3 regions of the Cytobacillus sp. FSL R7-0680 genome follow, and region 3 is predicted to be linked to each of the others. Evidence: predicted binding sites of a transcription regulator. Region 3 holds the regulator's gene; each other region holds the start of a gene.
What was found. The regulator LexA, encoded in region 3, represses DNA repair genes until DNA is damaged. The targets are predictions, from matches to a motif close to CGAACATATGTTCG.

Region 1: the regulator LexA is predicted to act here: its motif matches at 5,601-5,614, upstream of uvrB (excinuclease ABC subunit UvrB).
Region 2: the regulator LexA is predicted to act here: its motif matches at 2,390-2,403, upstream of MKY26_RS03205 (YolD-like family protein).

What each region holds. Positions count from the first base shown of each region.
Region 1 is NZ_JBBPAO010000001.1:2,844,588-2,852,746, reverse strand. It holds gene MKY26_RS14285 (ring-cleaving dioxygenase) at 1-741, shown strand, start outside; gene MKY26_RS14280 (flavin reductase family protein) at 764-1,360, shown strand; gene MKY26_RS14275 (alpha/beta hydrolase) at 1,375-1,980, shown strand; gene MKY26_RS14270 (NADPH-dependent FMN reductase) at 1,999-2,601, shown strand; gene wrbA (NAD(P)H:quinone oxidoreductase) at 2,675-3,283, shown strand; gene MKY26_RS14260 (AI-2E family transporter) at 3,633-4,757, shown strand; gene MKY26_RS14255 (hypothetical protein) at 5,052-5,456, opposite strand; gene uvrB (excinuclease ABC subunit UvrB) at 5,724-7,703, shown strand; gene uvrA (excinuclease ABC subunit UvrA) at 7,713-8,159, shown strand, end outside.
Region 2 is NZ_JBBPAO010000001.1:609,864-618,022, reverse strand. It holds gene MKY26_RS03225 (acyltransferase family protein) at 270-1,313, shown strand; tRNA gene MKY26_RS03220 (tRNA-Arg) at 1,499-1,572, shown strand; gene MKY26_RS03215 (YolD-like family protein) at 1,878-2,138, opposite strand; gene MKY26_RS03210 (hypothetical protein) at 2,141-2,359, opposite strand; gene MKY26_RS03205 (YolD-like family protein) at 2,463-2,792, shown strand; gene MKY26_RS03200 (hypothetical protein) at 2,797-3,147, shown strand; gene MKY26_RS03195 (hypothetical protein) at 3,211-3,402, shown strand; gene MKY26_RS03190 (hypothetical protein) at 3,491-3,673, shown strand; gene MKY26_RS03185 (SIR2 family protein) at 3,838-5,442, opposite strand; gene MKY26_RS03175 (GNAT family N-acetyltransferase) at 5,872-6,405, opposite strand; gene MKY26_RS03170 (hypothetical protein) at 6,742-7,137, shown strand; gene MKY26_RS03165 (N-acetylmuramoyl-L-alanine amidase) at 7,220-8,159, opposite strand, start outside.
Region 3 is NZ_JBBPAO010000001.1:929,716-937,874, forward strand. It holds gene MKY26_RS04740 (methionine gamma-lyase family protein) at 1-331, shown strand, start outside; gene MKY26_RS04745 (MerR family transcriptional regulator) at 515-925, shown strand; gene glnA (type I glutamate--ammonia ligase) at 967-2,301, shown strand; gene MKY26_RS04755 (hypothetical protein) at 2,594-2,908, shown strand; gene MKY26_RS04760 (hypothetical protein) at 3,178-3,525, shown strand; gene MKY26_RS04765 (hypothetical protein) at 3,975-4,136, shown strand; gene MKY26_RS04770 (hypothetical protein) at 4,576-4,761, shown strand; gene MKY26_RS04775 (DUF4257 domain-containing protein) at 5,486-5,770, opposite strand; gene lexA (transcriptional repressor LexA) at 5,967-6,614, opposite strand; gene yneA (cell division suppressor protein YneA) at 6,746-7,078, shown strand; gene MKY26_RS04790 (YneB family resolvase-like protein) at 7,093-7,758, shown strand.

The sequences.
Region 1 (8,159 bases), 1.9 Mb from region 3:
CCATGGGCAGATGCGTACCCTGGCATCATTGGTGATGGGCAAGTGGGAATTACTGCATATGCTGTTCCATCTGGCGCCCTACCATTTTGGGAGGAACGCTTAACGAGTAAAGGCATTTCTTTTGAAAAACAAGTACGTTTTGGCGAACAAGTACTAAGCTTCGATGATCCACATGGCTTACATTTAGAGCTTGTTGAAAGAGAAGCTGGGGACGAGAATACTTGGACATTTAATGGGATAACTCCGGATGTGGCGATTAAAGGTTTCGCCGGGGCTGTTCTTTATTCTAGCAATGGTGGAAAAACAGGTGAGCTAATTGAAACAATGGGTTTAACCAAAGTGGCTGAAGAAGGAGTATTCGTCAGATATCAATCAAAAAGCGACATAGGTAATATTGTCGATGTAAAGATAACAAGCTCTGGAAAAGGAAGAATGGGTGTAGGAACTGTCCACCACATTGCATGGCGCGCAGCAGATGATGCTGACCAATTAGATTGGAAGAAATATATTGAAAGCTTTGGTTATGGTGTCACACCCGTGCAAGACAGAAACTATTTTAATGCGATTTACTTCAGAGAATACGGCGACATTCTTTTTGAAATTGCTACTGATCCGCCAGGTTTTGCTCATGATGAAAGTCAGGAAACGATGGGAACAGAATTAATGCTTCCTGAGCAATATGAAAAATACCGTGGACAATTACAGAGAAGGTTAATTCCGATTGATGTGAGGGAAGTGTAATTGCAAAAGGAGGAGTTACGCAATGGTAAGTATTGATCCGAACGCGCAAACCGAGAGGGAGAATTACAAATTATTGATCGGAAGTATTATCCCGAGGCCGATTGCCTTCGTCACTTCACAATCAAACACTGGTGTGATGAATGGTGCACCATTTAGTTTCTTTAATATCGTGTCTTCTAATCCGCCAATGATTGCTGTTTCAGTAGCAAGAAGAGCGGGTGAGATGAAAGATACTGCTAAAAATGTGTGTGATACGAAGGAGTTTGTCGTTCATATTGTTGATGAGTCAAATGTTACGCAAATTAATGAAACAGCGGCTACTGTCTCACCAAATGTGGATGAATTAAAGCTCAGTGGATTAGAGACAATTTCAAGTACAGTTGTCAATGTACCAGGAATCGTGAAAGCGAAAGTGAGGATGGAATGTCAGCTTGCTCATCATATTGAACTTGAAGGGAATGCTGATCTTCTTATCGGTAAAGTTGTCTACTTCCATTTCGATAATGAAATTTATGAAGCGGGCAAAATCAACGCTGAGAATTTAGGGGCAATCAGTCGCTTGGCTGGAAATGATTATGCGAAAGTAGGAGAAGTATTTACAATGGTTCGACCGAAATAATGGAGGGGATTTACATGAAACATATTTTTGAAAAGGGTAGTGACACATCAAAACCAACCCTATTATTACTTCATGGTACAGGGGGAAATGAGCTAGACCTTCTACCGTTAGCTGGCAAAATAGATGAAAGTGCATCAGTCCTAAGCGTTCGAGGTAATGTGCTTGAAAATGGAATGCCGCGCTTTTTTAGAAGGTTAGCAGAAGGGGTCTTTGATGAGGAGGATTTAATCTTTCGTACGAAAGAGCTTTATCAATTTTTAGATGAAGCAGCTGACAAATATGGTTTTGACCGCCATAATATCGTCGCTTTAGGATATTCAAATGGTGCTAATATTGCGGCCAGTATGATGTTCCATTATAAAGATGCTGTGAAAGCAGCAATCTTACACCATCCAATGGTACCAAGAAGAGGTATAGAATTGCCTGATTTAACAGGACAAAAGGTGTTCATTGGAGCAGGGACAAATGATCCGATTTGTTCACCCGAAGAATCTGAAGAGTTAAAGAGATTATTAGAAAAAGCGGGAGCCGATGTTCATCTTCATTGGGAACATATGGGACATCAGCTTTCATTCAAAGAAGTTGAAGAAGCAGCAAAATGGTTTAAAGCCAGCATCTAAGAAATGGGGAGAAACAATATGGGCTTTTTAAATAAATTATTCAATAAAAATAATCCACATCCTAAGGAGGAAATGAAAATGGAAAAATTAAATATCGGTATTATTTTAGGAAGTACAAGAGAAGGTCGTGTAAGTCCACAAGTAGGTCAATGGGTGAAAGAAATAGCTGATGCACGTGGGGATGCAAATTATGAAATTATTGATATTGCTGACTTTCATCTTCCGTTCCTTGGTACAACAGATGGCACAGAGCCTGGTATTGCAGCATGGGGAGATAAATTAGATAGTATGGATGGGTTTGTGTTTATCGTACAGGAATACAACCATAGTATTAGTGGTGCTTTGAAAAATGCGATCGACTTTGCTCGCGATCAATGGGCGAATAAAGCAGCAGGTATTGTCAGTTATGGATCTACTGGTGGTGCCCGTGCGGCAGAACATCTACGTGGCATTTTAGGCGAGCTACAAGTCGCAGATGTACGCACACATCCAACACTTTCCCTTTTTACTGATTTCGTAAATGGTAATGAATTTAAGCCTCAGGACTTGCACCAAGCAAATATGAAAATGATGCTTGATCAAGTGCTAGCATGGAGCGGTGCATTAAAAACATTAAGATAAGTTTAATGTATAGAGCTGAAAGGAATAGAAACAATATAGATGTATGTGAGATATCAAGGAGGATTCTATTCAAATGAGTATTAAATTAGCAGTCATTTATTATAGTTCAACAGGTACCAACTACCAAATGGCACAGTGGGCAGAACAAGGGGCAAAAGAAGCCGGCGCTGAAGTGAAGTTGTTAAAGATTCCTGAAACAGCACCTGAAGCAGCCATCGATTCCAATCCTGCATGGCGTGCCAATGCTGATGCTACGAAAGATGTACCAGAAGTTACACTTGCTGACCTTGAATGGGCAGACGCGATTGTTTTTAGTTTCCCAACTCGTTTTGGTAACATTGCTTCACAAGTGCAAGCTTTTATTGATACTGCTGGGGGCCTTTGGGCACAAGGCAAACTTGCGAACAAAGTAGTGAGTGCAATGAGCTCTGCTTCTAATCCTCACGGAGGTCAAGAAGCAACCCTTCTTTCATTTTATACAACTATGTTCCATTGGGGCGCGATTGTTGCCGCACCCGGCTTCACTGACCCAAGCATATTTGCTGGTGGCGGAAATCCTTACGGCGCAAGTTCAACTCAAGGACAAGATGGTAAAATCGTTGAAGATAATGAAGCAGCAGTTAAACATCAAGCCAAACGTACGGCAACTGTTGCTGAATGGATTCAAAAAGGCCAAGAATAATCATGCTTTAAAAAGGTATTTTAGGGAGACTCCTAAGATACCTTTTTTTAACTTGGGGATATAAGTGAAATTTTCTATCTAGTTGCCATGTCGTTGTGTGAATGGATAAAAGGATTTCCTTAACACATGGCTGATTATATAAATATCTGTTGGTTAAAATAACCAAAAGGAAATATTTGTCGAAAAAAATTCACGGAAAATATCCTTATGAGGCGACATTTTGTGGTGGAATGCATTACAATAATACATACAAATAAATCCTAGTGGTTTTACTTTTTTGGAAAAAGGGAACTACGAATGAAAATGTAGTCTATAGAGAAAAATTTATTTTTTGGGAAAAGGTGAGAATGTGAACAAGAAGAAATTCCAGTACTGGTCTCTTCAAATTCTAATTATTGTATCCGTCATTTTTGTAGCTTCAAAAATTTCTTTTTTATTTGAACCGATTGGAATCTTTTTTTCCACGTTGTTCTTCCCTATTATTATCTCGGGGTTCTTATTCTTCATTTTAAATCCATTTGTGCATTTAATTGAAAAAGCAAAAATTCCTAAGATATTATCGATCATATTACTATTTGCAATTGTTGCTGGATTGCTGGTGCTTGTCGTTAGTATTTTTGTACCAAAAATTTCAGCCCAATTGGCAGGGTTATTAAATGAACTACCTACCTATGTTAAACAAACAGAACAGTTCTTTAACAACTTCTCGCAATCTGAGGGTTATCGCTGGTTAATGAATCAAGATTATGTAACACAAGAAGAAATAATGGGTTATTTAGTTGATTATGCTAATCAACTTCCACAAAGGATTACGAATGGTCTCAGCGATTTAGTTGGATTAGTTGCAAATATAGCCATTACGATTATTACTGTACCATTCCTTTTATTCTTTATGTTAAAAGACGGGGAGAAGTTCCCACCTGCACTAGGGAAATTTGTTCCCAAAAGTTATCGTGCTGAAGCAATTGATACATTAAAAGAAACAGGTAAAACTCTTTCTTCCTATATTCAAGGTCAGATTACGGTCGCATTATTCGTCGGGACAGCGTCTTTTATCGGTTTCTTAATTATTGACCTACCATACGCAATTGTTTTGGCATTAATTATTTCAGTAACGAATATTATTCCTTATGTTGGACCATTTATTGGTGGTGCACCGGCGGTTATAGTTGGGCTATTTGAATCACCTACGATGGCGATTTTAGCAATAATAGTCATCGTCGCCGCACAACAATTAGAAGGTAATTTAATTTCACCATTAATTTTAGGGAAAACATTAAATACTCATCCAGCAACAATCATTATTATCTTATTGGTAGCAGGAAACTTAGCTGGTATATTAGGCATGTTACTTGCTGTACCAACATACGCCGTTGGGAAAACCATTGTATTAAGCGGTGTTCAATTTATAAAAGCAAGGAAAATGGCAAAAGAGATGGAAGCAGAAAAAGGTCCGCATCCAGCAGATATATAAATAAGTAGAACCCCATCAAAGTGAGATGGGGTTCTACTTTTCTTAGGGAAAAGCGTTTAGTTTTTAAGTTTTTAATAAAAAGAAAGGTTAACTAATTAGAATGAGAAATATGAGCTGACGTGTGTGTTGTTGATTAATAAGAAGGGTTTTAGTGGGTAGGTGTAATTGACTTGTATAACTCCTTGATTCAATCATTGTATGTGTTCAATTAAACCTGTTTATCTATTCAAATTTACTAGATGCCCCCAACTATGGACTAATTCTATAACTCATTTATGTAGAAGGAAATTTCATTTAGCTAACCCAAATCCAAATACTAAATACACCTATTGGGAATAGAAAAAAGACAGGGATAAGCCATTTTCGATATTTATAACTAAAAGTATAATCTCCTTTTTTACGGTCAAAGGTGTTTTTAGAGAAGAGTATCCTGTAGGTGAAAAAGACGTAACTGACAACGAAAAGCAGTAGAAATGTAATGAGAAAGAGCCATTTCATATCAACGAAGCCCAAGTTTGTGACACGAAGTATTTCTGCTATAACAAAAAGCCCCGAAAGGCATACAGCACCAACAATTTTAATGACGAAGTCTTTTTCATATGCTTTTTCCTCGTCATTACTGTTTATATAATCTTTAATGGTTTTTAGGGCATAAATAAAAACGGCTAGCCACGCAAATGCAAAAATAAAACCAAACAAAAAATCACCTCGTCTATTTCGCCATATAACAAAAGACGATTTTATATAGAATAAAGTTTCAAAATAAATGAAAAGTTAATTTGTACCTTCATACCCGTTTATTTTAATCCTAACCTTCTTTTCATCTCTTTGTCGAATGGATATCGAATATTTGTTCGCTTTTTTGTGGTTTAGATAAGAGGATTTGTGGTAGAATGAGGATATAGAAAATCGGAATGCAATAATGATTAGACACGCTTTACTTTTTACATAGAGGAGGTTTCTGATTTGGATCAAACATTTGAGTTAGTTTCAAAATATTCCCCACAAGGTGATCAACCTGCAGCTATTAAAGAGCTTGTAAATGGGATTCAAGAGGGGAAAAAGCATCAGACATTACTAGGTGCAACTGGAACCGGGAAAACGTTCACTGTTTCTAACGTCATTAAAGAAGTGAACAAACCAACGTTAGTAATTGCTCATAATAAGACGTTAGCAGGTCAATTATATAGTGAATTTAAAGAGTTCTTTCCCAATAATGCGGTAGAGTATTTTGTTAGTTACTATGACTACTATCAACCAGAAGCATATGTACCATCCACTGACACATTTATTGAGAAAGATGCGAGTATTAATGATGAAATAGATAAGCTCCGCCATTCAGCTACCTCCTCATTATTTGAAAGAAATGATGTTATCATCATCGCCAGTGTTTCTTGCATCTATGGTTTGGGATCTCCTGAAGAATATAGAGAGCTTGTCTTAAGTTTAAGGACGGGAATGGAAATAGAGCGAAATCAATTATTAAGGAAGCTAGTCGACATACAATATGAGCGCAATGATATGAACTTTATACGTGGGACATTTCGTGTACGCGGTGATGTCGTAGAGATATTCCCTGCTTCGAGAGACGAGCACTGTTTACGTGTGGAGTTTTTTGGAGATGAAATAGATCGGATTCGTGAAGTCGATGCTTTGACCGGTGAAATTTTAGGTGATCGTGATCATGTAGCCATTTTCCCGGCATCTCACTTCGTTACCAGAGAAGAGAAAATGCGTGTAGCCATCGAAAATATTGAAAAAGAATTAGAAGAAAGGCTGGCTACCTTACATGAAGAAGGCCATTTATTACAGGCACAACGCCTAGAACAAAGAACGCGATATGATCTAGAAATGATGAGAGAGATGGGTTTTTGTTCAGGGATTGAAAACTACTCCCGTCATTTAACTCTTCGTCCAGCTGGTTCGACTCCTTATACTTTACTTGATTACTTCCCAAAGGACTTCTTACTTGTTATTGATGAATCTCATGTGACATTGCCGCAAATAAGAGGGATGTATAATGGTGACCAAGCCCGTAAGAATGTATTAGTAGAACATGGTTTTCGTCTTCCTTCTGCAATGGATAACCGTCCTCTTACTTTTTCTGAGTTTGAAGATCATATTAGCCAGATTGTTTATGTTTCTGCGACTCCAGGTCCGTATGAATTAGAACAAACACCTGAAATGATTGAACAAATCATTAGACCTACTGGATTGTTAGATCCTATTATTGATGTCCGACCGATAGAGGGACAGATTGATGATTTAATTGGTGAAATTAATGATAGAATTGAGAAAAATGAACGTGTACTCATTACCACTTTAACGAAAAAAATGTCTGAGGATTTAACGGATTATTTAAAGGAAATTGGTATGAAGGTTCAATACCTACATTCCGAAGTGAAAACCCTTGAGAGAATCGAGATTATTAGGGAGCTTCGTATGGGTACCTATGATGTGTTAATAGGTATTAATTTGTTGCGAGAAGGGCTTGATATTCCAGAAGTTTCACTCGTAGCGATTCTTGATGCCGACAAAGAAGGATTTTTACGTTCAGAACGTTCACTTATCCAAACGATTGGGCGTGCTGCTCGTAATGCAAATGGTCAAGTTATAATGTATGCTGACCGAATGACAGACTCCATGACAAAAGCTATAAGTGAAACAAAACGCCGCCGTAGCATTCAAGAAGATTACAACACAGAACACGGTATCACGCCACAGACGATACAAAAAGAAATTCGTGATGTGATTAGAGCGACACAAGCAGCGGAAACGCCAGAGGAGTATAATAGTGCTGATAAATTAAGTCAATTAAATAAAAAAGAACGTCAAAAATTAATAGCAGATATGGAGAAAGAGATGAAGTCTGCAGCAAAGGATTTAAATTTCGAACGAGCGGCAGAGCTTCGTGATCTTATTCTTGAACTGAAGGCGGAAGGATGATGAACGGAAATGGCAATGGAGAAATTGATTGTTAAAGGTGCAAGGGCACATAATTTAAAAAATGTCGATGTAACAATCCCAAGGGATAAGCTTGTTGTCTTAACGGGATTATCAGGATCGGGAAAATCGTCCTTAGCGTTTGATACGATTTATGCAGAAGGACAGCGCCGTTATGTTGAATCCCTCTCTGCCTATGCAAGACAGTTCTTAGGACAAATGGATAAGCCGGATGTGGATACGATTGAAGGTTTATCTCCTGCGATTTCTATAGACCAGAAAACAACTAGTAAAAACCCTCGTTCAACGGTAGGAACTGTAACAGAAATCTATGATTATTTGCGTCTATTATTTGCGAGAGTAGGACACCCAACCTGCCCTAATCATAATATAGAAATTTCTTCTCAAACTGTTGAACAAATGGTAGATCGTATTATGGAATATCCGGAAAGAACAAGA
Region 2 (8,159 bases), 320 kb from region 3:
CTCCTTTTAAAAAAATGTATCCCTTTTAACAATAATGATTCTATTATACTAGATTCTGCTAACATTATAATCGATAAAAAGGGGATATTGAAGTAGTATTTTAACTAAAAATAGTTATATATACCTATACATTTCAATGCCATATTACCTTTACATGTCCATGTTTTGGATTTTTATCCACTCGTTCACATGTTTGAATTGATTTATTTTCTTACATAATGGGTATATAATAAGTGATGTTTTAGGGGGTCTTTAATAAAGGAGGATTTATGAGACAGCGTGATTACTTTTTTGATAACGCAAAGTTTATTCTTATTTTCTTTGTGGTATTCGGACATTTGATTCGCTCTTTTATTGAAGATAGTGAAACAATTTATACGCTTTACAAAGTGATTTATACATTTCATATGCCTGCATTTATATTAGTTTCAGGCTTTTTTGCAAAAGGGTATTATCAAAAGGGATATATTCAAAAAATAGCTAAAAAATTGATTTTGCCATACCTTATTTTCCAACTAATCTATTCGGTCTTTTATTATTTCTTACATCAAGGTGCAGCCTTTAACGTGGATCCGCTTAATCCACATTGGTCGCTATGGTTCTTAATTTCTTTATTTTTCTGGCATCTATTGTTATTGATATTTGCCAAATTCAAACCTAGTGTAGCCATTATCCTCTCTTTTGCGATTGGGCTAGCTGTAGGATATGCTGATTGGGTTACAAACTATTTGAGCTTATCTAGAACTTTTGTGTTTTTCCCATTCTTCTTACTAGGTTATTTAATGAAGAAAGAGCATTTCCAAGTTTTATTTAGACCATCGGTTCGCATCGGTGCGATTGGTATTTTTGTAGCTGTCTTTGTGTTATTCTACTTTAATCCAAACATCAACTATGAATGGTTACTTGGGTCAAAGCCATATTCCGTCGTTGATGATGCATCTATTTCGTCCATGTTAACTAGATTAGGTTTCTATTTACTCAGTTTGATGATGATGGCATGTTTCTTTGCCTTTGTGCCTAATAGACATTATTCATTTACAAAGCTAGGTAAAAACACATTATACGTTTATCTTCTTCACGGGTTTTTCGTACGAGTATTTAGAGAAAGTGAAGTGCAGGATTTCTTCAATGATGCAAGAAGTTTTCTCTTGTTAGCAGGACTCGCCTTAGTGCTTACTTTGCTATTATCAAGCAAATGGGTCACCGCAGTGACTCAGCCGCTGATTGAGTTAAGCACTGCACGGTTTAAACAACTAAAGAGACAGATTAGAACGATCTTTCGATATTATCGTAGAAAATACCGAATTGGTTAAATAGGTAAGGCAGTAGTTACATTGCTATGTAACTACTGCCTTTTATAATTTATACATCTATGGGCGCTCTTTCCCCATTATTTTAAAACCATAAAAATCATTAAAAATTTTCAAAGGCTTTATTATTGACCGTTTATTTATATAGGTATATAATTTTATATTGTCAAAAGAAAAAAACAATATATGTCCCAGTAGCTCAGCAGGATAGAGCAACAGCCTCCTAAGCTGTAGGTCGTAGGTTCGATTCCTATCTGGGACGCTAATTTTAAAAGGTCGATAACTCTTGGTATTAAAGGGTTATCGACCTTTTATTTTTGTTTTTTGGTCCTACAAAATCATATATAAATTCTTATTTGGGGTCGGTTTGGGGTCGGAATAGATTTTTTTTTGGTTTTTTCATCACTAAATCGCACCTCCAAGCTCCTTCAAAACCTTCAACAGCATCGGCATAATTTGTATAAGCGCATACCCGAGCTCTCCATTCTGAATACCAGTCCGTGCTCAAACACTTTTAATAAACGTGCAAAAATGTGTGATATACTTTTCAAACAAAAAAGCGCCCTCCTATTGAGGTGCGCTCTGTATCGATAATATATCTATAAATTTCACCTTTATCGTTTCGTAATTACTTTCAATATGTATTAATTGAGATTGACCATCAAGCTTAACGATTTTTCCTTGTATAGGATCTCTTTGCCACAACAATATTAAGACTTCAGTTTTCTCCCTATGCGCTTCAACTACGGCATTTCCCAGCTCTTCTAATTCAAATTCATCCCTTGAAGGTCTTTGTGGTTTTGATTTCTTCGGCATTTTCACTCCCATGATTAAGCTCCTCTCCTTACTTTCCTGACTGGACCAATCGATAAGACATTACTTACCTTAAAAGTGCGCTGCTGTCTCTTGGTAAAACAATATGCACGAAAGTAATCTTCGTAAACGGCCAAAATTTTAATTCTTCTCTGGCTGATATCTCCCTTGTTATCCAGATAAATCATTTCTAATTCTTCTTTATTGTTAACTCCTCTAATAAGTAAACCTTTCATCGATTAGCCCTCCCTTACCATTATTTTATACGAACTTTTGTTCGATTTCAATTGAATTCAGAACAAAAGTTCTCATATAATATTAAAAAAGGAGATGTAGTTTATGATGCGTGACCGCGGAAAAATGAAATGGCAAGGGTTCTTTATGAGCGAACATACTGAATTACTTAAGCAGATACCAGCCGAATATGAAAAAGTGAAAAAGCCAGAATTAGATGAACAAGAACTTCAAGAAATACAAATAATAACGATGGAGTCATTAAACTACACCCTTACAATCAAAATGACCATTTGGGTTGATGGGTCCACAAAAACCTTTGAGGGCATTGTCGATAAAATCGATCATATTAATATGAACATTCACTTGGAAACGAACGATTTAAAAATCTTAAAATTTCACATTGATGAAGTGATATCAGTCGAAAGGGTTTAACAACATGACTAGGATTAATGAAGTTGATCGTGATGTTCTTGAGCAAGCTATATACTTACCAATGATTATTATCATCCTTGAAAGAGATTTAAAGATCATTGAGAAGTCCCCATTTAAGATTAAACAGCCTTATATTACCTTGATGGAAAATACAATAAAGAAGGTACAGCGTGATTTGAAAGAAGTAAAAAACAAGATGAGAAAAGGGAATATGAGAGTAACCCAGATTGGACATGATGAGTCGTTTACTATGTATGAGTTTCGCTATAAAGGATATGTTGAGCAGCATAATTATTTTAATCCAAGAATTAGGAATAAGTGTGAGGAATTTTTAAACTTTTACCTGAGCAAATAACGGGACTTTTTTACCTATTTTTTGTTAATATAATTACATATTATAGGAAAGAGGTATGTTTTAATGAAATATGAGCCATTGGGATTTATTGATGATGGCGTTACTTATCATATTTATGCAGATAAAAACACAGTTATAGTAACTGCCACTGCCAAAAAAGGAGAACTCGAAATTAAATGTATAGGAGTTACATTTAAAGAGACTATTGCAGAAGCTAAAAGACTTATTAGTAGAGAACTTCATTTAAAAATGTAACACCCTCTCTTAATGAGAAGGGTTATTTTTTTGTTAAGAAGCACTTTTGACCCAAAAATCGAACTAGTATATAAAAAGGAGTGATATTGTGAAGCCTAACCTTATATATAACGTAATCAAAAAGAATGGTATACAGTATTATATTTTTGCGAAATCTCATCCTGTTACTGTTGTTGGAACATCAAGCAATGGTGGGATCAAAGTTGAGGGTAATACAATAAAAGAGGCATTAAGAAATGCATTTGAAGGACTGAAAGCCCATTTGGACTGATAAAATCATGTAACAACTAAAAAAGGCCTTCAACATTAAGAAGGTCCTCCAAGAATTACCTTAAATTTTTTCTGAAGAATTATTGACTACAAGCATCAACATTTATATAATGAGCATATAATATTAAAGTAAAAGCTGGGAGACAGTGGCAATCACTCTGGTGGTTAGGCGTTGTCTCCCTTGTTTTTTAATATATCATAAAGAAGTAATAGCCTTCTTATCTCCGTACCTAATTTAATTTCCCCCTTTGATTTAAGTTCTTCCAGTTCCATAATTAAAAAGTTCCTTAATTCTCCAAGATCAAAAGATTTAATGTAATACGATAAAGTCTCATAAATTTTAGGTTTTTTATCTCGTTGACTAATAATACTCTCCACACTAGGATTAACTATTTTTAAAACAGAGGAACCAACTATTTTTTTATAGTGAAAATCAAAATTTGAGTAGTGTTTTTGTTTACTTAGCAGTTTTTCCTTCTCGGATGGATGTAATCCACTTTTTTCAATTAGTTCCTTATTAAGAATTTTATGGATAGGAAATCTTGAAGTGCCAGTTTGATTCACAGCAAAGCGCATTCGAATTTCGTTACTGATTTCATCCCTATCCGAAATATAATCAAGAGAATAGCTGATAATATCTGGTATCTGAAAAATGTATTTAGCATCTCCCAAAGCAACAGTAATATTTTTTGTTTTTAAATTTTCTTCTAACTTATCCAATTCTTCCGGGGATAATAATACCGAATTCAAAGCTCCCTTTTTCCCTCTATCTATAATTAATTTCTTTATTACATGTTGATATTTCCTTACTTCTGTAGGTGCAATACCTTGATCAATTGAGCTTACAATTTTAAATACTCGTTCGAAATTATCCGTTTTTATGACTCTTAGTTTACAACCTAAATCTTTGTCATTTATTACCTCTTCTAAAAAATTCTGTTCTCCTTCCTTTCGCTCAATTAACACTAATCTATTTTCAAGTAATTCTAGTTCCTTATCATTCAAGGACCTTGTAAAATCTTTAATTATTTTTCTTACATTTATATCTGTTAGAGAATAACCCATAAATATTATTGGGGAATTCATCATCATTGATATTATTTTTGCACTTATTAACACTGAATTCTCGTCAAATTTTGCATAGTCATCTTCCGTAATGACAATCTCATTTGGACTTTCCACTGAACCATGTAATTTATACAATTCTGCGTAACCATATGTATCTTGGAAAAAGCCTTTTTGACCTAAATATTTTGTTATCTTATGATCACTTTCACTATTATAGGAGTCCTCTATGAACTTATCATAATTTGTAGTTAATATTATTTGAGTTTTTAACAACATTTTTATAAAAGCTTTATACTCACTAGACATTACTTCCTTTAAGCTATAATTTTGAAAGCGTTTCGTTATTGCTTTTTTAAAAGGAGATATTTTGGTATTAAATGCTTCTTCAGCAGAAAAATTTTCTATAGTAACGTTACCTTTATTAAATTCTCTATTGAAGATTTTCTCTAAAGTAGTACCCATCTTTATATTTGAATAATAATCAATTTCTTTTTCAGAATATTTCGGGTTTTTCAACTTGATTTCATCTCTTGTATTATTGAACTCTCCATAAAAGTTTTGAAGGTTAAGTTGAGTCCAAAATTCTACTAGTAAAGAAGTCCAGTCTGGGAAGTTTGATAAAAAGCGTTTAGAGATACCTGCGCCTATAAAAACTACAGGAAACTCGTTATTCTCCTTTAATCTTTCAAATATTGAAGACATTATTATCCCCTCTCTTAATTTTTCATAATATACAATTATACCATATTTTATCATAAATAAGACAATTAAGTGGGCATAAATTCTTATGTCATAGAAGGGGTTATTAAGCAACTCATCTCTTATGAAGCAGCCCAAAAGTTAGATGTTTTCATCTAACTTTTGGGCTCACCTCCTCTCTCTAGAGCAGGTCTTATATCAATTCACCCTCAATTTCTGACCAACGAAAATCGAGTACTTAGCATCAAGCTTATTCCATTCACGAATTTGTTTAATCGTGCTGCTGTTTCAATTGGTATGGTTTACTTCACAGGTTTAATTATTGCTTTAACTGATATGAATGAACAGAATAGAACAAATCCTTAATTAGCATTAACTCAAAAGCCCATCTCGATTGAGAAGGGCTTTGTCTAATTATAAAGAACACTTTTTCTACTCTAAGAAAGGTTTTGAATAACGCACAATACCTTCCACATTTTTTAGACCATTCTCAGTTATTTCTAAAGCCATAAATTGTTCGTCAGCAACATCAAATGGAGCTTGTATATTCCATAAGTGAGCTTGTTTAAAACCAAACTTTGGATAGTAATCTTTATGACCTAAAACAATAACTGAACGGTAACCAAGTTCTTTAGCTTTTTTTATCGCAGCCTGGATTAATTGCCTTCCAATTCCTTTTTTCTGATAATGAGGAGAAACGGAAACTGGAGCCAGTGCCAAAGAATCGACCTCGTTATTACCATCTACAATTTTTATTTTAGATAGAAGAACATGTCCAATAATATTTCCTTCTTCAGTTAAAGCAACTAGAGAAAGTTGAGGAATGAATGCATCCGATTTTCTAATTTTTTTTACCAGTAAATGTTCTGACTTATCGCTATACTCTTCGTAAAGAAAGGCTTCTTTAATAATATCTTCAGTTATAGTATATTCATTGTTACTCTCTGGTCGTATTGTAATGTTCATTTATAGTCCCCTTTTCTATTTTCTTACCTATAAATGACACTTTCTTTATGCGCAAAGTCATGAAGAAAGTGTTACATGACCAGCTCTAAACATAAGTGTGACAAACAAAAACCTCCAATATAATATGTCTTTATATTACAATGTGATGTAATTATGGTCAAACTTACAGTGCATTATTCCCTCTATTTTAATGGAGATTCCTTAAATAGTGGAGTAAAAGTAAATGAGCCCCTCGATTAAGAAGGTTTTTTAAAAAATTTAGAGGGATACTTAATTTAATGAGGATTCAGTGACTTGGACAGAATAAGGATTAAATAGAAAACTGAGGTGGAATGAATGCTTAAGCGATATGTCATAATATTGGGGTTCCTCTTATTTGCTATTAATCCTATTCAAACTATAAAAGCAGAGTCAGTTCCTAACGTAGTAGGCTCTTACCTCACTACTGAAGATATTATTTTTGACCTTGTATTTCCAAGTATTGATAAAAGAGTGATAAAAGAATATGGTGGCGATTCTCTCTTTGGTTGGAATTGGAAAAGAATTGTTGGAATAAATTACAATGACAATCACTCTTATGATGTGGCCATAAGAATTGTAATCCCTGATAAAAATAGAGAAGACCTAGTTACTGTAAGAATATCTCCCTCATGTAACAATGAGAAGCTTAACAAGTTAAAGTGTAACCATGATTTTATGGTAGAAGTATTAGGTTACCGACACATGTCTTAATAAGAATAAAATTTCTTTTCTTAACTAATGGATACTTTGAGTTTATTAAAGGGCCCCTCCCGAATGAGAAGGGCTTCTATTATTACTTCTTAAAAATCTTTGCACTAGTATCAGCACCTACATAGATATTACGTTTACCTCTAGATGTTTTAATGGTGACGACACTTGCCTGCGGTTTATCAAGGATTTCATACGTTAATCCACCGAATGCTGCAGGAGTAAGTGACCAATCAGAGTTCTTAGTAACTGGAGCTACATTGAGCTTATAAGTCCTCCATGTCTTTGCTGATGCTGGTAATGTTACATATTCCTTTTTTGGTTTTGGCATCGGTTTTGGCTTAGTTGCTGGTTTGGTACCACCTCTCATTAAATTCAAAAGTTTCGTGTTTTGAGCAGCTTTGCCAGAATAATCTTCAATACCGTACTTTGCAGCCAGTTTTTTTCTATTAGCCAAGGAAGAATCCACATTAATAGATTTCAGATAATCTATGATACTTGTGCCTCTGTATTCTTTTGTTGAAGGTTTTTCAACAGGTTTAGGTACAGGTTTAGATACATTTGGCTTAGAAGGTGTAACCTTTTTATTCAACACTGCTTTATAATCAAATACAGGACATTCTTTCCACGAATATCCACTGAATTCATTATGTCCCTTTATATACTTGATAGTAGGGTATGCTTTTTGTAAGTCTTTAACTAAGTTACGTAAACTTTCCTCTTGCTCTTTAGTAGGCTCCTCATATCTAAAATCACCAGTTAAACAGATACCAATGGCATAATTGTTATGATCGCCAACATGATATGTGCGTAGCTCGATATCATTACAAAATTTAATCGTTCCATCAGGCTCAATTACATAACTATAACCAATGCTCGGCCAACCATGTGTATCTACATGATATCTCGCATAGCCTTCAGCATTTGAACCCCCAAGACCTTGTTTAGTTAAACTATGATGAATGGCTAATGTTGTTTTACTTTTTAAACTTAGTACAGGGAACTTTAAAACAGGATGCCTTTTC
Region 3 (8,159 bases):
ATGGGATGCAGAGAGAACAGACCTTATACAATCAGTACAATTTGGTGATGCTAAAATGATGGTTGCCTTTTGTCAAGCGATTCAATATGCTTCCCCAATCAACTCTCACGTTACTGCCTATCCAGCATATATGCCAGGATATGAGGATGATGTCATTATGGCTGCGGGTACTTTTATACAAGGAGCAAGTATTGAGTTAACAGCAGACGGACCTATTCGGCCCCCGTTTGAAGCATATGTTCAAGGCGGATTAACCTATTCTCATGTGAAAATCGCCATTTGTACAGCGTTAGACCAATTATTAGAGAAAAAACTCATTCAAAAGTATTAATAAATATAGGGAAAGGAGGCGGATATACGCTGCCTTCTTTCAGTATTAGGAAAAAAGTTTGAAAATTTCATGATTTCCATGTGATAAAACATAACATTTTGTTGACAGATTATCTAACACGACATATAATAGGATATAAGATACAAAGAAATTAAAAGTAAAAGAATGAAGGAGGAGAGATGGTTGACTGGAAGTGAAATACGTCGTTCCATGCCGCTCTTTCCAATTGGCATTGTGATGCAGCTGACTGAGCTAACAGCAAGACAGATTCGCTATTATGAAGAACACCAATTGATTACTCCAGCTAGAACGGATACGAATAGAAGGCTATATTCATTGAATGATATTGATAAGTTGCTAGAGATCAAAGATTTAATTGATCAAGGTGTCAATATGGCTGGAATAAAGCAACTATTCACAGTGAAACAACAACAAGAGATGGATGAACAAGCATTTAAGAAGCAAGAAGAAAAAGTGAGACACGATTTGTCAGATGACGAATTGAGAAAGCTTTTGCGTAAAGAATTTATGCAAGCAGGTAGGTTTACTCGATCGTCTTTAAGACAAGGTGATTTATCACGCTTTTTCCATTAAAATAAAAAATCTTTTCTTGACTTTAAAGGAGGAAACACAAGGTGGCAAAATTCACTAAAGAAGATATCACACGAATTGCTGAAGAAGAAAATGTAAAATTTATCAGATTACAATTTACTGACATTTTAGGAACAATTAAAAACGTAGAAATCCCAATTAGTCAGCTTGAAAAAGCTTTGGACAATAAAATGATGTTCGATGGTTCCTCAATTGAAGGTTTCGTTCGCATTGAAGAATCAGATATGTATTTATTCCCAGACTTAGACACATGGGTAGTCTTCCCTTGGACAGCTGAAAAAGGAAAAGTTGCACGTTTAATCTGCGATATTTATAATCCAGATGGTACGCCATTCGCGGGAGACCCTCGTAATAACTTAAGAAGAATCCTTAAAGAAATGGAAGACCTCGGCTTTACAGATTTTAACCTTGGACCAGAACCAGAATTCTTCTTATTTAAGTTAGATCAACAAGGTGAACCAACTTTAGAGCTTAATGATAATGGTGGTTATTTTGATTTAGCTCCAACTGATTTAGGTGAAAATTGCCGTCGTGATATCGTTCTTGAGCTAGAAGAAATGGGCTTTGAAATTGAAGCTTCTCACCATGAAGTGGCTCCAGGGCAACATGAAATCGATTTTAAATATGCTGATGCACTTACAGCATGTGATAACATCCAAACATTTAAATTAGTGGTTAAAACAATTGCACGTAAACACGGTTTACACGCAACATTTATGCCAAAACCATTATTCGGTGTGAACGGATCAGGTATGCACTGTAACGTTTCATTATTTAAAGATGGTGTAAATGCATTCTATGATACAAAAGGTGATTTAGAACTTAGTGATACAGCACGTAATTTTATTGCAGGTATCATTAACCATGCACCAAGTTTCACAGCAGTAACAAATCCAACAGTAAACTCTTTTAAACGTTTAGTGCCTGGATATGAAGCTCCTTGTTATGTTGCTTGGTCTGCAAGAAACCGTTCACCACTTATTCGTATCCCAGCATCACGTGGTGTCAGTACACGTGTAGAAGTACGTAGTGTTGACCCAGCTGCCAATCCATACCTTGCAATGGCTGTTCTTCTTAAGGCTGGATTAGATGGTGTGAAAAACAACCTAACACCACCAGCTCCGGTAGACCGTAATATCTATGTTATGAGCAAAGAGGAACGTGAAGCTGAAGGTATTAAAGATCTTCCAGCTACACTTTATAGCGCGCTAGAACTTCTTAAACAAGATGAAGTAATGGTTGCTGCACTTGGTGAACATATTCTTGAGCACTTTATTGAAGCAAAAGAAATTGAGTGGGATATGTTCAGAACGCAAGTTCACCCATGGGAACGCGAGCAATATTTACAAATGTATTAATAGATAATACCAAAGTGGTTTTTCAGACTGTAGGTAAACTCGGTGTAATCGAGGTACCTACAGTCTTTTTTATTTAAAAATAGAAGAAAGTAAAGCGGTGAGGATCATCATTGAGGCGTTTATTATGAACCTCTTTACATTTAATTTATAGAAGTAGCCTTAACATCTGATTTTTCATAAAAACTTAAGAAGATGTAATATAAAATGGTCTTTTAACAAGGTAATATAGCCCGTACAACTCTTCATCTTCCACATATAGTATTAACATAACCATAGAAAGGAGGATGAGAATATGGGATATAATAATCAAAACTATTCAGACTCATACGGATATGATCATAATGATTGTGGATGTGATGAGTTCTTTAGGAACATTTCCCGTGGTGAGGATGTGAAAGTATTCCTTAAAGGTGGCGGCCATGTGTTCGGAGAGTTTATCGATGTTCGTGGAAATTTAGTTTTTCTAGCAAAAGCTAACTGTAATCGTCACGATGATCGTCACGATGATCGTCATGATGATCGTCACAAAGATTGTTGCAACAAGAAAGATCGTGTAAGGATTACTACGATCTGTTGTGATGATATCATTGCAGTTGAAACTCGATAGTAAGAGTCCTTTTTATGAGTCTAAAAGAAGTTCTTGCAAGGGGTATAACTGCTTCGTATCATCATTCAACTAATTAATAGAAACTAAAAAGGGTCTCAGATAAAAGCAGCCATAATGGCTGCTTTTATATATTTGCTAGGATAGGTTTGAAAAACAAAAAAGGTCCACAGAGAAAAATAAAATGGTCTTTCAACAGGGGGATATAGCCCGTACAACTCTAAGACCATCCACATATAGTATTAACATAATCATAGAAAGGAGGAAGAAAAATGGGATGTAATAATAATTTCTATGGAAGAGGCTCAAGATATTCAGACTCATATGGATATGACAACAACAATCACGGTTGTGGTAATTACAGTAAAAACGACAATAAGGATTGTGGCTGTGATGAGTTCTTTAAGAATATCTCCCGTGGTGAGGATGTGAGAGTATTTCTTAAAGGCGGCGACCATGTGACAGGAGAATTCGTTGATGTTCGCGGTAATTTAGTTTTCTTAGCAAAAGCTAACTGTGATCGTCACGATGATCGTCACGATGATTGTTGCGACAAGAAAAATCGTGTAAGAATCACTACGATCTGTTGCGATAATATCGTTGCAGTTGAAACACGATAGTTAGGAGTTTCTTTATTGTGTCTTAGCGGATGCAAGGGCTATAACTGTTTAGTATTAACATTCAACTTGGTATCTATTTAATAGATACCAAAAATCGAGTTCAAAGCAGCCATAAAGGCTGCTTCTTTATTTTAGTTAGATAGGTTTGACAAACAAAAAGAAGGTCCACAGAGAAAATAAAATGGTCTTTTAATAGGATGATATAGCCCGTACACCTCCTTTATTATCCACATATAGTATTAACATAATCATAGAAAGGAGGAAGAAAAATGGGATGTAATAATAATTTCTATGGAAGAGGCTCAAGATATTCAGACTCATATGACAATAACAATCACGGTTGTGGTAATTACAGTAAAAACGACAATAAGGATTGTGGCTGTGATGAGTTCTTTAAGAATATCTCCCGTGGTGAGGATGTAAGAGTATTTCTTAAAGGTGGCGACCATGTGACAGGAGAATTCGTTGATGTTCGCGGTAATTTAGTTTTCTTAGCAAAAGCTAACTGTGATCGTCACGATGATCGTCACGATGATTGTTGCGACAAGAAAAATCGTGTAAGAATCACTACGATCTGTTGCGATAATATCGTTGCAGTTGAAACACGATAGTTAGGAGTTTCTTTATTGTGTCTAAACAGATATGTATGCAAGGAGTATAACTGTTGAGTATTAACATTCAACTTGGTATCTCTTTATTAGATACTAAAAAGAGTCCAACCAAAGCAGCCATAACGGCTGCTTCTTTATTTTAGTTAGGATAGGATAGCAAATTAAAAGATAGAAACAAAGAGAAAATAAATGGTCTTTTAACAGGGGGATATAGCCCGTACACCTCCAATACCCTCGACATATAGTATTAACATAATGATAGAAAGGAGGAAGAGATATGGGATATAATAATTGTTTTTTTGGAAGAAGACCAAGATATTCAGACTCATATGGATATGACAACAACAATCACGGTTGTGGTAATTACAGCAAAGACGACAATAAGGATTGTGGCTGCGATGAGTTCTTTAAGAACGTTTCCCGTGGTGAGGATGTGAGAGTGTTTCTTAAAGGTGGCGGCCATGTGTTCGGGGAGTTTATCGATATTCGCGGTAATTTAGTCTTCCTAGCTAAAGCAGACTGTGATCGTCACGATGATCGTCACGATCATTGTTGTTGTGACAAGAAAGCTCGTGTAAGAATTACTACGATCTGTTGTGATGATATTGTTGCAGTTGAAGTATAAGGAACTTAGGAACCCCGTAAGTTGAGAGTGCTTTTACTGTGTTTTAATGGAAGCTTATATATGGGAAAATAACTATTGCTAAAACTAAAAGGTATCTTCAAATACCGTTTTAACGGCTGCTTCAGACTGTAGATAAACTCCTTAAATGAGTTTGTCTACAGATTTATTTATTAATAATAGGAAGAAAAATTATAAGTAATGATGCGGATAGTCGAAATCAATGAGAAATAGTTACTTTAAGCGATTTAGTACTTGTGGGTTATTGGGTATGTAAAATCAAGGGGGGCAATTGATTCATTTATGAACTGAATTTAAGGTGTATGTATGATGAAGTAGGTCGTTCAAGTTACCAATCAATTGAATAATTGGCATTTAATCATCCTAGCTATTTGTTTTCATGAAAAATGCTTTAATATTTATTTACCCATAAAACATCATGTCAAGTAGTAGGTATCAAATTTAAAAACATTAGCTCGTATTGAATGGATGAACAGTACTTCAGGAGAGTGGTTCTATGGGCTGTGTAAGACATACATATTACAATTTAAGAAGCAACACAAAACGTTAAACGAAAATGTGTTATGTCCCTTCCATAAAGGTGAAATAGAACTGTTTAAGCGGGTATTTCTAGCGCTAGAATAGTAGGTAAAAAGCGAAGTTGTCTAAATAAAATCTGTTCTTGTTATATACAACAAAAAACCGTTCATAAGAACGGAATAAAATTTTATTCTTGATCTTTTACTTTTAGGGTATCTAATAATTTTAAGATACCCTCACCTCCCATACCAGATACGAGAGAGATGATGAAAACAGCAGTGGGGGAATCCGGTGTTGTTGTCACAATGACAAATACGGCCGCCAGTCCTCCTAGTAAGATGTCTTCTAAGAACCCTAAATAAATGAATTTTTTCGTCATCCGTGGCTTGACTAGTTTGCCTAATCTCTGCAAATGTCCTGCAACACCGACAATTCCACCAATCAACGCAGCGAAGAGAATGTTCATTAACATTTTTCCTTCACACTCCTAAAGCCGAGATTTTTTTGCGACCTTAGGTTGATTCTTGGTGTAAATTTCATTATAATATATTTTTGTCTCGATGTAATGATTCTATTTTACTGAATTTTTCAAATTTTATAATTGTATGAGTAACATATAAAGATAATTGCAAACTATTAAAAAGGAGTGTCAATAATGACACTCTTTTTTAATGTATTTGACGATAAACACCAATAACTTTGCCTAAAATAGATACATTGTGCAAGATAATCGGCTCCATAGTAGGGTTTTCTGGTTGCAAGCGGATAAAGTTCTTCTCTTTAAAGAATCGCTTAACGGTGGCCTCATCATCTTCTGTCATAGCAACCACGATTTCTCCATTATTTGCTGTTTGTTGCTGCTTGACTATGACATAATCACCATCTAATATGCCAGCTTCAATCATACTTTCTCCCATAATTTCAAGCATGAAGATATTTTCATCACTCGGAGCCATTCTTTCAGGTAAAGGGAAATATTCCTCAACATTCTCAATCGCAGTAATGGGGTGACCAGCAGTAACCTTACCGATAATAGGTACGTTCACCGTTTGCACTTTAGGTATTGGGTTGCTCTCTTCTAGATTTAATACCTCAATGGCACGGGGTTTTGTCGGATCTCGACGAATAAGACCTTTACTCTCTAGTCTGGCTAGATGGCCATGTACGGTTGAACTTGAAGCAAGTCCAACAGCTTCACCTATTTCCCTAACGGAAGGTGGATAACCTTTTTGTTTTACTTCATCTTTTATAAAATTCAATATATCTTGCTGCCTCTTAGATAATTTCACGCTATCACGCACCTTCGTCAATTTCATTAAGATTATTATACCATCAGTAGTAAATAGATACAAACATAAGTTCGAATTTTCTTATTGACAGAAACAAATGTTCGCATTATACTAAAATTATTAAATCGAACATATATTCTATTCAGGGGTGGCAATTAATGATAAAACAATTGTGGAATTCTTATAGTTATGCTATTATTCTTATCGCTTTTAGTTTCGGTATGGTTTTCTTATTATTTTTGAACACTGGTAATGCAAATCAGGAGGAATATGTAAAAGTTGAAGTAAAACAAGGAGATTCTTTATGGAAAATAGCGGAGGAGTTTAAAGATGCCCATAATATGTCTTCTAAAGACTTTGTTGCTTGGGTAGAAGAATTTAATCATATACATTTAGGTAAAATACATCCTGGTGATACGGTATATCTTCCCATTACAAATGGTGAAATAATATCTGAAACAAATTTAGCTAGTGTGATATTAGAAGACTAAAGGAATGAAAGAGAATGAATGTAATTATATATTGCAGGGTGAGTACGACGAAGGATACCCAGGAAACGTCTCTTGCTAGACAAGAAGAAGAACTTTTACATTTAGCGAGAATGAAGGATATGAATGTAGTTGAAGTCATACGTGAGAAAGCAAGTGGCTATGATTTAGAAAGAATTGGTGTGTTGCAATTATTGGAGTTACTTAAACAAAATCAAGCAGAGGCTGTTCTTATTCAAGATGAAACCAGGATTGGAAGAGGAAATGCTAAAATTGCCATCTTACATTGTATACTTAAAGAAAATGGGAAGATTTATACAATTGCCCATAATGGAGAATTGCAACTTTCAGATTCTGATTCTATGGTATTACAAATTGTTAGCATGGTTGAAGAGTATCAAAGAAAACTACATAATGTAAAAATAAAAAGAGGGATGCAAAAAGCTGTTCAAAAAGGCTTTCGACCTGAAAAAAATTTAAAAAACCAAGGAAATATAAACGGAAGAGAACGAATAGAGGTACCAATAGAAGAAATAGTAAAATTGAGACAAAATAACCTTACTTTTGCAGAAATTGCTGCAACGTTAAGAGGCTTTGGTTATAAAATATCTAAAGCGACAGTAAACCGTAGGTATAATGAATATATAGATGATATAGAGCAGATGGATAATGAATCATCATGATATAGGCATAATAAGTTAAGTCGATTGATTAGTTGTAATTTAACTTAAAAACTAAGAAATATTAGTACTGATACCAAGCAAGATAAAGGCATACTAAAAGATCCTACAATCGTTCGTGGGTTCAGACAAGTGAACTGTGAATGGTTATTTGTTTCCGAGGATTCATCCATGTTTTTTCATTTAACGTTAGTTGTTAGTGAAAGTATTATTCCCTTATTCCCCTTATTTACATACATACGCTCCCTATATTAATAGTCTCACATTTTTAAGTTGAGAACACTGCTACATTGCCATACCTAATAATAAAGCAATACGATACCAACTTATTGGCGTCTGAAATGAAAATCAAAAGATGATTGTAAAACTGCTTTCTTGTAAAATGCAGTCATATTTAGTAATAT